3 regions of the Streptomyces platensis genome follow, and region 1 is predicted to be linked to each of the others. Evidence: riboswitches for the same ligand, from Rfam matches in the RefSeq annotation. Region 1 holds a riboswitch; each other region holds the start of a gene.
What was found. A riboswitch is a leader RNA that binds a small molecule or an ion and turns the genes downstream of it on or off. The one in region 1 is predicted to bind cyclic di-AMP.
Positions count from the first base shown of each region.

Region 1 (4,525 bases):
CGCGCCCGACCAGGACATCTCGCTCTACATCAACTCCCCCGGCGGCTCCTTCACGGCGATGACCGCCATCTACGACACGATGCGCTTCGTGTCGTGCGATGTGCAGACCATCTGTCTGGGGCAGGCCGCCTCCGCAGCCGCGGTCCTGCTGGCCGCCGGCACCCCCGGAAAGCGGCTGGCCCTGCCCGGCGCCCGGATCCTGATCCACCAGCCCTCGCTCCACGAGCCCGTCCAGGGCCAGGCCACCGATCTCCAGATCGAGGCCGAGGAGTTGCTGCGCACCCGCGACATGCTGGAGCGGATGCTGGCCGAACACACCGGACAGCCCCGGGAGCGGATCGCCGCCGATATCGAGCGCGACAAGATCTTCGACGCCGAAGCCGCCCGGGAGTACGGCCTGATCGACGCACTCACCCGTCAGCGCAAGCAGTCCGCCCCCCAACTCGGCGAGCGGTGAGCCCGGATGCTGCTGCCGGAACTTCCGCCACTGCCCGCCCTGACACGGGCCGAGGGCGACCTGATCGACCGCTACCTGGAGGTGCTCGACCTGCTGGGCAGGATCAACCCGGCCCGGGGCGGCGACACCTACACCGGACTGCGGGCCGCCCAAGCACTGGTCGGCAAGGCCGCCGGACTGCGCGACGCGCTGACACTGATGCACGACCGGGGCGAGAGCGAGCTGCACCGCGAGACCCTGGCCCGGGCGCTCCGGGTACTGGAGGGCGAGCGCCGGGCCGGGCTCGTGACGATGCCGCCGGCCACGGAGAGTTGACGCGACACGCACACGGAGCTGCGCATACGGCGTAGCGTCCGGGCCCGATGTGAGGAGGCGACGAATTGCGCGGGGAGAGGCAATTCCTTGGACCTTTGATGTTTCGCCCCTGGTCCAGGGGCTGCGACGCTCCGCGCCTCAGCGCATGAGGGAACAAAAGTAACCATTCAGGCGAAGTGTGACGCATGTCACATACGGCATTTTCAGCTCGGAATTCTGGTGGCGGGTGCGTGACGATCCCTTCGACGGCAAGACCCCGCCACAGCGACGGGGCGGTCCGGACGGGCGCCTAATCCCGCCGCCGTACCGGATGTCCGGTCGACGTTGTGGATCGGCGGGAGCGGAGGACCCGAGCAGGACGGGGTCCCGGCCTTATGGCCGAGGGCTCCTTGGGGTGAAGCCGTACGCACGGCCGGGCATCTTCGCCTGCCCGAACCCGACAGGTCTTCCTTCGCAGGCGGCTGACGAAGGGTTTGCGCATGACTGTGCGCATGCATACGCCGAATCTGCTGGCGCGCGCCGGCACCGTCACCGCTCTGACGCTGGTCACCCTGGGCGGGACAACCGTCTCCCCAGGAGAGACCGGGAACGCCGAAGCCGCGACGGTGTCCGCCTACGCGCTGCGGATCGCGGCCTCCAAGAGCGGCGCGCCCTACCAATACGGCGCCCAAGGGCCGTACCGCTTCGACTGTTCGGGCCTGACGCTGTATTCGTTCAAGCGCGCCGGGCGGGCGCTGCCCCGTACCGCCGCCGCACAGTACGTCCGCACCCGGCATGTCCCAGCCTCCGTGCGCAGACGCGGTGACCTGGTCTTCTTCCGTTCCGCACGCGGCATTTACCACGTCGGCATCTACGCGGGCCGGGGCCGGATGTGGCATGCGCCCAAGGCCGGGAGCGTGGTGCGGCTGGAACGGATCTGGAGTGGCGCGGTGTCCTATGGACGTGTGGGCTGACCGGCATTTCGTCTCACGTGTGATCAATTACCAGTGGGATTGGCCAACTTGGCCGGGTTACCTCACCACTGAGCACACTGCTGACGGCTGCGGCGCGCGGAAGCTTCCCGCCCGCGGACGGCTCGGTGACGGTGCTGCCCCGCCGTCGCCGCGGGACACCGGGGTGCGCCGGCCTGCCCGTGCCCGTCCTTCAGGCCAGTACGACCTCGACGAGCAGGATGCCGCCCAGTGTGGTGAGCAGCGCTCCGGTGACGGCTTCCAGGGCGCGGGTGACCCGGGGGCGGCGCAGCCAGCTGCCCAGGCGGTCGACGAGCAGAGCGACGGCGGGGAACCACACCAGGGCCATGGCCACGACCATCGTCGCGAGCAGCAGCGTGCGCGGCAGCGCGGGCTCGCCGGCCGGGACGAACTGCGGCAGCAGACTGAGGAAGAGGACCGGGGCCTTGGGGTTGAGGGCGTTGGTCAGGAAGCCCTGGCGCAGGCTTCGCCCCGCGGTGGCCGGGCGGGCGGCCGGGCTGTCGGCCGGTGCGGTCGCGGCATCGCCGGGCGTCCCCCTGCGGCGGACGGCAGCGGCCAGCGCACCGACGCCGAGGTACAACAGATAGACCCCGCCCAGGAGTTGGACGGCGCCGAAGAGCGCGGGCACGGCCACCAGCACGGCCGCGAGCCCGGCGACCGCCAGTGCGGTGTGCACCAGCAGCCCGCCCGCCACTCCGACGGCGGCCGCCACCCCCGCCCGGCGCGAGTCGAGTGCGTGGCGCACCACGACCGCGAAGTCCGCGCCCGGCATGGCGACCATGCCCGCGGCGACTCCGGTGAAGGCCATCAGCTGTCCGTCCATGGGAGCAGTTTCGCTGGTCAGAGCCTTTAATGGGGAGTGGCAATGTTCTTGGGGGGCCTAAAGAGGTTCTTATGTACGACCCCACGCGGCTGGCCGCTCTGGTGGCGGTGGCGGAGGCCGGTTCGATCAGCAGAGCCGCCGACCGGCTGGGCTACACCGCGCCCGCGCTCTCCCAGCAGCTCGCCAAGCTGGAGCGGGAGGCCGGGACGGCGCTGCTGGTGCGCCACCACCGCGGGGCGCGGCTGACGGCGGCCGGTGAGCTGCTGCTCGTACGGGCCCGGCGGGTGCTCGACGAGCTGGAGCAGGCGCGGCACGAGCTGTCCCGGCTGACGGGGCTGTCCGGCGGCCGACTGCGGGTCGGCACGTTCATGACCGCCGGGACGCATCTGCTGCCGCCCGCGCTCAACGCGTTCCGGCGCGCGCACCCCGATGTGGAGCTGAGCGTCACGGAGTACGTACCTCCGCAGGCCACCGCAGCGGTGGCGCTGGGCGAGGTCGATCTGGCGCTGACGCACGAGTATGTGCCGGGCGAGGCGATGCCGCCGCCGGAGGGGGTGCGGCTCGAACCGCTGCTGACCGAGGAACTGGTGCTGGTCACCGCGCCGGGCCATGCCCTGTCGGCGGGTGCCGGACGTCTGCCGCTCGCCGAGCTGGCCGGTCAGCCGCTGGTCAGCATGGCACCGGCCAACCCGAACCGGCGTGCCGTGGAGGCGGTGCTGGCGGCCGCCGGGGCGAGTGTGGCGGTGCGCTGCGAGTCGCCTAGCTATGCGGTGGTGTGTGCGCTGGTGAGCGCGGGGCTCGGGGTGGCGGTGGTCCCGGAGATGATGGCGGAGGGCTCCGTGACCCCGCTGGGGGTCCGCCGGCTGGACCCGCCGGAGCTGCTCCGCCGGATCTCGGTGGCCTACCGCCCCGACGGCGGCGCCCCGGCCGCGGACACCTTGCGCGCCCTGCTGCGCGGAGCCTTCACCCGCCACTCCCCCACGCCGTAGCCCTAGGGGGTGTCCGCAAAGTCCCGCCTGGCTCGCGACGTCTGGCACGCACGCTCGCTGCGTTGTCGGATCGTCCACGTAGACCCACTACGAGGACGACCCTCCGCCTTGCGAGCGCACGCACCAGACGCCGCGAGCCCCGCCCTCCGGGCGGACGACGGGACTTTGCGGACACCCCCTAGGTGCCGCCGGGTGCGGCAGAGGTCGTCAGCGGACGGTGTTCTGCCACGGCAGGGTGATCCAGACGGTCTTCCCGCCGGAGTCGGTGGGGACGACCGAGAGCCGGCCGCCGGCTTCCGCGGCGAGGCAGCGGATGATGACCAGGCCCCGGCCGTTGTCCTGCTGGACGGCGGCGGGCAGTCGGCGCGGGTGGCGGGGATGGCTGTCGGTGATGCCGACCCGCAGCTGCTCGTCGCGCTCCAGCCGCAGCTCGACGGTGAAGTCCGGCGACCGGCCGAAGGTGTGCACGACGGCGTTGGTCGCGAGTTCGGAGACGATCAGCCGGAGGGAGTCGGCGAGTGCGGAGTCGGCGGGCAGGCCCCATTCGGCGAGCACGGTGAGGGCGTGGCTGCGGGCGGTGCGGACCGAGGCGGGGGCGCTCGGCAGAGTCAGTGAGGATGCTTGGTGGTCTGCCATCGAGGCGCCGTCCCTTTCCCACCGAGGCCCGGGTCCGGTGCGCACCGGACCCGGGATGCCGCTCCGGACACCGGTGCGGCCTCGGGCTTCTGCTGGGCGCCAGACTGCCACCCCCGCCGGCGATGAGATACCCGATCCACCCACATATACGGAGCCCTATCGCTCGTTGCGGTGAACTCTGCCCTGCGAGAACGGATTTGGGCGGACCGCACCAGCGGGTTCCGGGAGGCCCGCAGGAGCGGGGCCGACGACGGCGGCCGGCCCCGGAACGCCGTACGCGTCAGGCCGTCGGCGCCGTGGCCACGATCGTGCCGACCGCCGTGTCGAGCTGGGC
Region 1 covers NZ_CP023691.1:8,006,718-8,011,242, reverse strand. Annotated here, with positions in the region: gene CP981_RS35405 (ATP-dependent Clp protease proteolytic subunit) at 1-457, shown strand, start outside; gene CP981_RS35400 (hypothetical protein) at 464-772, shown strand; cyclic di-AMP (ydaO/yuaA leader) riboswitch at 1,062-1,247, shown strand; gene CP981_RS35395 (C40 family peptidase) at 1,252-1,725, shown strand; gene CP981_RS35385 (LysE family translocator) at 1,916-2,566, opposite strand; gene CP981_RS35380 (LysR family transcriptional regulator) at 2,638-3,555, shown strand; gene CP981_RS35375 (ATP-binding protein) at 3,763-4,191, opposite strand; gene CP981_RS35370 (8-amino-7-oxononanoate synthase) at 4,472-4,525, opposite strand, start outside.

Region 2 (4,525 bases), 3.8 Mb from region 1:
GATCCACGGCAGCACGGAGTGGTGCTCGTGGGAGATCCAGTGGCCGCCGCCGGGCCGCCCCTCCAGCAGCGACCGTACGAGACGCACGAACTCCTCGCGGCGGGCGGGCGGGAGAGAGGGCAGCACGGCGCTGTGGAAGATGACCAGCGTCGCCTCGGGCGGTGCCTCGGCGGCGAGCGCGGGCAGCTCGTCGATCAGATCGCCGCGCACCATCCGCGGCCGCGGCGCCGGCCGCACCGCGTCGACGGCCGCGGACAGCCGGGCCGCACGCTCCCCGTCGCCCGGCCATACGAGCGCCTGGAGCCAGCGCAGATCGTCCCGTTCGTCCACCGGGTCGAGCGGGTCCAGGTCGATGCCGGCCCGCCAGACGATCTGCGGCAGCCGTTCGGGCAGCTCGTCGGCCGCCCCTCCCGTACGGCAGGTCAACACCAGCGGGCTCTCCGGGGCCCCCAGCTCGGCCCGGAGGACGTCGCCCGCCCCGTCTCCGCCGTCGGCCTCGTACCGGTAGCGATAGCGGTCGGGGTGCAGACCCAGCCCCGCGGACGCGCCGGCCTCCAGCAGCGCCAGCGGCTGCGGCAGACGGGCGAGCAGCGGCAGCAGGGTGGCGCAGTGGGCCGGTTCGCCGGTATGCGTGGCGCGCTGCATGAACACCGCGCGCACCTCGTCCCAGTGCCGGATCGTCCACTCGCGCCAGCGTCCGTACGCGGCCGCACCGCGCGGGCCCATTTCGGCGTGCGGGCCGTCGAGATGGCGGACGGCGGCGAGCAGGAGGTCCGGCTGCTGTTTGTGGCCGGCGGGCAGCGAGCCGGACAGCAGATCGCAGAACTCCGGGTCCTGGCTGATCCGCGCGCTCAGCTCCTCGTGTGCGTCCGACCGGCCGCGCGCCTCCCACCAGGAGAACTCCCGGTACCGCTCCGCCACTCCCCACGCGTTACCGGCAGCCCGTCCGGCGTTCCCGGTGTTCCCGACGTTGACGACCATGATCCGACGTTACTGCTCTCACCCTCCGTAACTGAGGGGCACCCCTGTGCATAACGACTGGCACACAATCCGCGCGAGATCGTTTAGGGGTGGCGGGCCAACTCGCCCGGATTGCTGCCCTGCTGGCCGAAAAGGCCGCGCGGTGGCTTGCGCACAGCGCATACGGATTCGTGGGAACGCTTGGAATTCGGTCGCCGTCTCTATTACTGTCCGATAACGCAGCGCGGTCGTCCCAGCCGTCGCCCGAGGCGGCACCGCGCGCCGACGCCGAATCCCGCACGCGCTTTTCACGCACCCCCAAGCACTTCGAACTGCACCTAGGGAACCGGGGAACCACTTCCTTGGGGTGAATCGGACGCCCTCCGCCAGTGGGCGTCCGTAGGAGACCTTCCTGCTCCGAACCCGTCAGCTAACCCGGTAGGCGAGAAGGAAGGAAAGGAGTGCGCCCCCGTGGCGTCCAACAGGCCTACCCCCGAGGACCCGTCCGCCTACGAGCTCGATGACCGAGGTGCCTTCCCCGGCCCCGGTGTCGATGACGGCGACGGACCGTGGGAGGAATGGAATCCCACCGAGGAATCCACCCGTTCCGTTCGAGGCAAGCACCGCGTCGCCAAGCAGCGCGGCGGCGGATTCGCCCGCGGCGGCACCGTCCTGGGTGTCGGCGTCATCGCGGCGGTCGGCGCGAGCGGCATGGCCTCGGCCGAGGACCGTCCGCCGGTGCCGATCTCGATGCCCGACATCGGCGGCATGGCCGACGATCTCTCCGAGAAGCTGCCGGACGCCAAGGAGCTTCCCGGCATCGGCGACCTGATATCCGACGACGGCCCCGCGGCCGCCGACGCCGCCTCGGCTCCCGCCGACGGCACGGCCACCGTCGCTTCCATGGGGACGGGCGCGGACACGGGTAACGCCGCGGGCGCCGGTGAGGCGCTGCGCAGCCGCATCCTCCAGCAGGCCGACGCGCAGCAGGGGAACGCCGAGCAGGAGGCCCGTGAGGCCGCCGAAAAGGCCGCTGTCCAGCAGGCCGCAGCGGAAGCCGCCGCCCACCAGAAGTCGGCCGAAAAGGCCGCAGCAGCCAAGAAGGCGGCCGAGATGGAGGCCAAGCGCGAGGCGGAGGAAGCGGCCCGGCGGAAGGCGGAGGCCGAGCGCCTCGCCAAACTGGCGAAGAGCTTCATCGCCCCCGTGTCCTCCTACACACTCACCGCCGGCTTCGGCCAGGCCGGCGACCGCTGGGCCGCCGACCACACCGGACAGGACTTCGCCGCGCCGACCGGCACCCCCGTCAAGGCGGTGCACTCCGGCACCATCACCCAGGCCGGCTGGGCCGGCTCGTACGGCTACCGCATCGTCCTCACCCTCGACGACGGCACCGAACTCTGGTTCTGCCACCTGTCCTCGATGGTGAAGACCTCCGGCAAGGTCAGCACCGGCGACGTCATCGGCCGCGTCGGCGCCACCGGCAATGTCACCGGCCCCCACCTCCACCTGGAGGTACGCCCCGGCGCCGGCGACCCGATCGACCCGATGCCGTGGCTCCGCGATCACGGGCTCAATGTCTGACCCGTGTAACCGACGGGCTCAACGCGTAACCGACGGCCGCAACGCAGGGCCAACGGTGCAGCGCCGGCCGGAAGCGCCCGCCTGAAGCGCGCCCTCAACCGGCAAGTCGCTAGCGGTAGTTGCCCTTTGCGCGCACCTGGGGGAAGAGGAAGGAATATCTCCTCTTCCCCCGACGCTGCACCAACGTATGACCGCCTCACACAGCGCCTCACACAGCGCTTCAGACATCGCAGGCACTCAGGACACCGCAGGGACTCCAGGCCCCCGAAGCCCCCTCGGCCGCACGCCCCTCGGCTCGCTCTCCGTCTCCCCGCTGTCCCTCGGAGGCAATGTCTTCGGCTGGACGGCCGACGAAGCCACGTCCTTCGCCGTGCTCGACGCGTATGTGGCGGGTGGCGGCAATTTCATCGACACCGCCGACGCCTACTCGTACTGGGTCCCCGGCAACAAGGGCGGCGAATCCGAGACCGTCATCGGCAACTGGCTGGCCTCCCGCGGCAATCGCTCCGAGGTCGTCATCGCCACCAAGGTCGGCGCCCTCCCGGACTACAAGGGGCTGTCCCCGGCCACCATCAAGGCCGCGGTCGACGCCTCCCTCACCCGTCTGCGCACCGACTACATCGACCTCTACTACACCCACTACGACGACGAGTCGGTCGAGGTCCCGGAATTCCTCACCGCCCTCGACGACCTCGTCCGGGCCGGCAAGGTCCGCGAGATCGCCGCCTCCAACATCTCGGCGCAGCGCCTGGAGGAGTCCCTGGCCTGCTCAGCCCGCGAGGGCCTGGCCCGCTATGTGGCCCTCCAGCCCCACTACAACCTGGTCTCCCGCGACACCTACGAGGGCGAACTCGCCGAGGTGGCCGCCCGCCACGACCTGGCCGCCGTGCCGTACTACGCCCTCGCCTCCGGCTTCCTGACCGGCAAGTACCGCCCGGGGACCGCTGTCGACAGCGCCCGCTCCGGAGGCGCCGCCAAGTACGCGGACACCGACCGCGGCCGCCGCGTCCTCCAGGCCCTCGACACCGTCGCCGCCGCCCACGAGGCCGAACTCGCCACCGTCGCCCTGGCCTGGCTCGCCGGCCGGCCCACCGTCGCGGCGCCGATCGCAAGCGCCCGCACGGTGTCCCAACTCCCGGCCCTGCTGGCGGTGGGCGATGTGGCGCTTACGGAGGAGGAACTCAAGCTGCTGGGAGAGGCTTCGGCCTGACCCAGCCTGCGAGGGGGAGGAAGCGATCCACGCCCGCCCGCTTCCTCCCCCTCCCGTCCTCCCCGCCCTACTTCCGGCGATCCACCACGGCCCACGACGCAGCGGCCACCCCACCCGCCACCGCGAACACCGAAGGCCACGCCCCGATCTTCTTCGCCAACGGATGCGACCCGGCAAACGCCGCCACGTAGACACCACTCAACGCAGCCGCCGTCACATTCCCCGCCTCGCGCTGCCACTTCCGCGCGGCCACGGCCCCGGCGGCCGCCAGCGCGACCCCGCCCAGCGGGCGCTTCTTGGTCCAGCGGGCTACGGCGTAGCCGCTTAGTAGGCCGGTTGCGGCAACTGCTGCCGAGGGAACCCGAACCATCTCCATGACCTCCCTGAGGGGACAACTTCCGCCGACCTTATGCCCGTAGGGGAAGGCGCCTTCGGATCACTGCTCATTTGGCGGGCTGCTCGTACTCGTGGATCGCGGTGGCGTTCGGCATTTCCCCGTCCCCTTGAATGGCGACGCCCTGCGGCGTGTGCATCACACGGGCCGAATCGATGGCGTCGGCCTCGCGCAAGAGGTGACACGCGATCATCTCGGCCTCAAGGCGCTTTCTTGCCCCGGGCCTCGGCGAGTGTGCAGGCGATACGATCCGCAACCGCCACCGGATCCTCGTGTTCCCAGAAGCGCAGTACCGTCCACCCCTGCTCCATGAGATGTTCGGTTGTTTCGCGGTCGCGGGCGATGTTGCCGGCGAGCTTGTTGCGCCACCAGTCGGCGTT
Region 2 covers NZ_CP023691.1:4,165,912-4,170,436, reverse strand. Annotated here, with positions in the region: gene CP981_RS18335 (DUF2332 domain-containing protein) at 1-981, opposite strand, end outside; cyclic di-AMP (ydaO/yuaA leader) riboswitch at 1,266-1,420, shown strand; gene CP981_RS18330 (M23 family metallopeptidase) at 1,432-2,541, shown strand; gene CP981_RS18325 (aldo/keto reductase) at 2,729-3,751, shown strand; gene CP981_RS18320 (hypothetical protein) at 3,819-4,121, opposite strand; gene CP981_RS39180 (hypothetical protein) at 4,195-4,320, opposite strand; gene CP981_RS18315 (very short patch repair endonuclease) at 4,346-4,525, opposite strand, start outside.
Region 2: it holds a riboswitch for cyclic di-AMP, as region 1 does, so the genes downstream of both, CP981_RS18330 (M23 family metallopeptidase) here and CP981_RS35395 (C40 family peptidase) in region 1, are expected to answer to the same signal.

Region 3 (4,525 bases), 1.5 Mb from region 1:
GGCCGGCGCCCCCTCGCTGGGCTGGCTGGACGTGAAGACGTCCGGCGGGGTCGAGGTTCCCGACATCGAGCGCGCGGTCGACGAGGAGCTGGCCCGGTTCGCCGCCGAGGGGCCGACGCCGGAAGAGATGGAGCGGGCGCAGGCCCAGCTGGAGCGCGAATGGCTCGACCGGCTGGCCACGGTCAGCGGCCGCGCCGACGAACTGTGCCGCTTCGCCGTCCTGTTCGGTGACCCGCAGCTCGCGCTGACCGCCGTCCAGCGCGTGCTGGACATCACCCCGGAGGAGGTGCAGGCCGTCGCCAAGGCCCGGCTGCGCCCCGACAACCGCGCGGTGCTCGTCTACGAGCCCACCGAGCCGACCGACGCCGCCGACACCGAGGAAGGGAAGGCGGACCAGTGAGCGACGCCACCACCCACGCCGATTCCCCCGTGAGCACCATGGACTTCCACCCGCAGCCCCAGGGGGGCGCGCCCAAGCCGTGGGCCTTCCCTGCCCCTGAGCGCAGCCAACTCCCCAACGGGCTCACCCTCCTGACGAGCCACCGTCCCGGCCAGCAGGTCGTCGCCGTCGAGATCAATCTCGTCGCGCCGCTGGATGCCGAGCCCGCGGGCCTGGACGGCGTCGCCACGATCATGGCGCGTGCGCTGTCCGAGGGCACCGACACGCTGGACGCGGAGGAGTTCGCCGCCGAGCTGGAACGCTGCGGCGCCACTCTGGACGCGCACGCCGACCACCCCGGCGTACGGGTCTCCCTCGAAGTGCCGGTGTCCCGGCTGAACCGCGCGCTCGGCCTGCTCGCCGACGCGCTGCGGGCGCCCGCCTTCCCGGAGAGCGAGGTCGAGCGGCTGGTCCGCAACCGCCTCGACGAGATTCCGCACGAGCTCGCCAACCCGGCCCGCCGTGCCGCGATGGCGCTGTCCAAGGAGCTGTTCCCGGCCACCGCCCGCATGTCGCGGCCCCGGCAGGGCACCGAGGAGACCGTCGCACGCATCGACGCCGCGGCCGTCCGTGCCTTCTACGACGCCCATGTACGGCCCGCCACGGCCACCGCCGTCATCGTCGGTGACCTCACCGGCGTCGACCTCGACGCGGCGCTCGCCGGCACCCTCGGCGCCTGGACCGGCTCCACGGCCGAGCCGCTGACGGCCGCGCCGATCGTCGCCGACGATACCGGCCGGGTGGTGATCGTGGACCGCCCCGGGGCCGTCCAGACGCAGCTGCTCATCGGCCGTATCGGTGCCGACCGGCACGACCGGGTGTGGCCCGCACAGGTCCTCGGCACGTACTGCCTGGGCGGCACCCTCACCTCCCGTCTGGACCGCGTGCTGCGGGAGGAGAAGGGCTACACCTACGGAGTGCGGGCCTTCGGCCAGGTGCTGCGCTCCACCGCCCCCACCTCCCCCGAGGGGTCCACGGGCGCCGCCCTGCTGGCCATCAGCGGCTCGGTGGACACCGGCTCCACCGTCCCGGCGCTCGAGGACCTGTGGAAGGTGCTGCGCACCCTCGCGGCAGAGGGGCTGACGGACGAGGAGCGGGATGTCGCCGTGCAGAACCTCGTCGGGGTCGCGCCGCTGAAGTACGAGACCGCGGCGGCCGTCGCGGGCACCCTGGCCGACCAGGTGGAGCAGCAGCTGCCGGACGACTTCCAGGCGCAGTTGTACGCCCGCCTCGCGGAGACCGGCACGGTCGAGGCGACCGCGGCGGCGGTCAACGCCTTCCCCGTGGACCGGCTGGTGACGGTCCTGGTGGGCGATGCGGCACAGATCGCCGAGCCGGTCAAGGCGCTGGGCATCGGTGAGGTGACCGTCGTCAGCGGCTAGCCCCGCCGTGGTGACGGAAGGTCATATATCGACATGCGGCTCCCGTGGTGCTTATCGGCCACGGGAGCCGCTGTATGTCCGGTTTATCGCGGCTGGTGCCGCGGTTCTTGTGGCATCCCGCACAAAAGCGCTGATCTGTTTGCCGATTGAAAGTTGCCCCGTTTAGCGTCGGTCCGGCTGTTCGTCACAAGTCCGCCACAACAGTGGCACCGGGCAGTCATCGCCGAGTCCCCGTACGGCGCGAGCCAGGGGAGCCGGGGACCCATATGTCCCTTGGGGTGAATCGGGCTCCTCTCCGAGGAGTCCGTAGGAGACCTTCCTGCTCCGAACCCGTCAGCTAACCCGGTAGGCGAGAAGGAGGGAAAGGACAAGCCAGCACATGGCGTTCATCCGTGCCACCGGGAAGCACCGTCGCACGAGCCGTCCCGTCAAGACGGGCCGCAACATCGCCGGCATAGCCACCCTCGCGGCCGGTGGTGTGGTCGCTTCCGTGGCCTCGCCGGCGCTGGCCGCGACGGACGAGGCACGCCCGCACGACACCGGTCTCCAGCAGGCCGTCGTGCTGGGGGACGAGACCGCCAGCCGTGTCGAGGCCCAGGCCGACGCGCAGCAGGCCGACGCGGAGATCGCCGCGGCGCGGGCGAAGGCCGAGGCCGTCGCCAAGAAGCAGGCCGACGAGGCCAAGCGGCGTGCCGAGGCGGCGAAGAAGAAGGCCAAGGCCGCCCACGAGGCCAAGGTGCGCGCCGCCCGCGACGCGGAGCGCAAGCGCCTCAACGCCTTCGTCGCCCCGATTTCCGACTCCTACGTCTCCACCTCCTACAAGGCCTCCAGCGGCCTGTGGTCCTCCGGCAGCCACACCGGCATCGACTTCCACGCGGCCTCCGGCACCAGCGTCCACGCGGTCGGCTCGGGCACCGTCGTCGAGGCCGGCTGGGGCGGCTCGTACGGCAACAACATCGTGATCAAGATGAACGACGGCACGTACACCCAGTACGGCCACCTGTCGTCGCTCGGTGTCTCGGTCGGCCAGCAGGTCACCCCGGGCCAGCAGATCGGCCTCTCCGGCGCCACCGGCAACGTCACCGGCCCGCACCTGCACTTCGAGGCCCGCACCGGCGCCGACTACGGCTCGGACATCGACCCGGTCTCCTACCTGCGCGGGCACGGCGTCAACGTCTGATCCGTGTCGCGCCGGTGCCGCGCCCCCTACGGGGCCTGCCACACGCCGAGCGTCCTTCCGGAGCCCCGGTCCCACGGCCGGGGCTCCGGCGTATCCGGAGTGCGGTGCGCGCACCGGTTACGCCGCGGGCCCGCGACTTCCGGCCAAAAGTTATCCATGAATAACCAGGCGCCGTCGGAAAAGCCGTGCCGGTCGAATAGAGTCACGGAAAAGTCGCCGACCGGCGGCGTTTCCAGGGGATTACGGCGGAGGCACGGAAGATGCGAGGCCATATTTCCGCGCATGCGGTGTGCACGGCGATTCGCGACGACATTGTCTCCGGTGCGCTGGCGCCGGGGAGCCGGCTGATCGAGGAGATCCTGGCGGCCCGTTACGGCGTCTCCAGAGTGCCGGTGCGCGAAGCGCTGCGCACCCTTCAGTCCGAGGGCTTCATCACCACCCGCCACCACGCGGGCGCCTGTGTCGCCGAGCCCACCGAGCAAGAGGCCGCCGACCTCCTGGACATCCGCGCCCTGTTGGAGCCGCTGGGCGCCGCCCGCGCGGCCGCCCGTCGCAGCCCGGCCCACCTCAAGGTGCTCCGCGGCCTGGTACGGCTCGGCCGCGAGCGGGCCCGTCACGGCAACCCCGCGGATCTGCGCCAACTGGACGGCTGGTTCCACGAAACGCTGGCTCAGGCGGTCGGCAGCCCCAGCCTGACCGCGCTGCTGACCCAGCTGCGCCGCAAGATCGAGTGGATGTACACGGTGGAACCGCCGTCCCGGGCCGGCGAGTCCTGGGACGAACACGGCGCGGTGCTGGACGCGGTGGCCCGGGGAGACGCGGAACGGGCGCGCGCCCTGATGGCGGCTCATGTCGAGCGCTCGCTCCCCGTCTACCGGCTGCGGCGCCCCACCGCCCCCGAGGTGAGGGATCCGAAACGGCCCGTCAACACGGCACGCGTCCGCCCTTAACAATCGCCCCGTATACAAAGAGGCGCGAAATCGACAGCTGCGGCGCGTGGCGGTACGTTATTCGATCCGTGCCTGCATTTGGCGTGCCTATTTCCGCCGGCGCTGCGTGCGCTTAATGGTGTGTGCCTTTGCGGGTGGCTCTCAGATCGCGGTCGACCCCGAATATCGTTCGCCATCGCCCCCGGATGGCGGGCGTCCCGGAATTCCCACCTATCCGTCCCCGAGGGGAATGCGCGCAGCGAAACGGCCCCGCAGCGGCAACCGATCCGGTTTCCGCTGCGGGGCCGCCGCATGCAGCAGAAGTCCTGGCGGACTCAGACGGTCTCGGGGAGCTCCTCGAGACCCTCGGCGACGAGCTTGGCGAGACGGTCCAGCGCCGCCTCGGCACCCTCGGCGTCGGAGGCCAGCACGATCTCCTCGCCACCCTGGGCGCCGAGACCGAGGACCGCGAGCATGGAGGCCGCGTTGACGGGGTTGCCATCGGCCTTGGCGATCGTCATCGGGACGCCGGAGGCGGTGGCCGCACGGACGAAGATCGACGCGGGGCGGGCGTGCAGGCCCTCGGCCCAACCGA
Region 3 covers NZ_CP023691.1:6,512,402-6,516,926, forward strand. Annotated here, with positions in the region: gene CP981_RS28860 (M16 family metallopeptidase) at 1-400, shown strand, start outside; gene CP981_RS28865 (M16 family metallopeptidase) at 439-1,821, shown strand; cyclic di-AMP (ydaO/yuaA leader) riboswitch at 2,033-2,188, shown strand; gene CP981_RS28870 (M23 family metallopeptidase) at 2,201-3,001, shown strand; gene CP981_RS28875 (GntR family transcriptional regulator) at 3,262-3,951, shown strand; gene CP981_RS28880 (HPr family phosphocarrier protein) at 4,266-4,525, opposite strand, start outside.
Region 3: it holds a riboswitch for cyclic di-AMP, as region 1 does, so the genes downstream of both, CP981_RS28870 (M23 family metallopeptidase) here and CP981_RS35395 (C40 family peptidase) in region 1, are expected to answer to the same signal.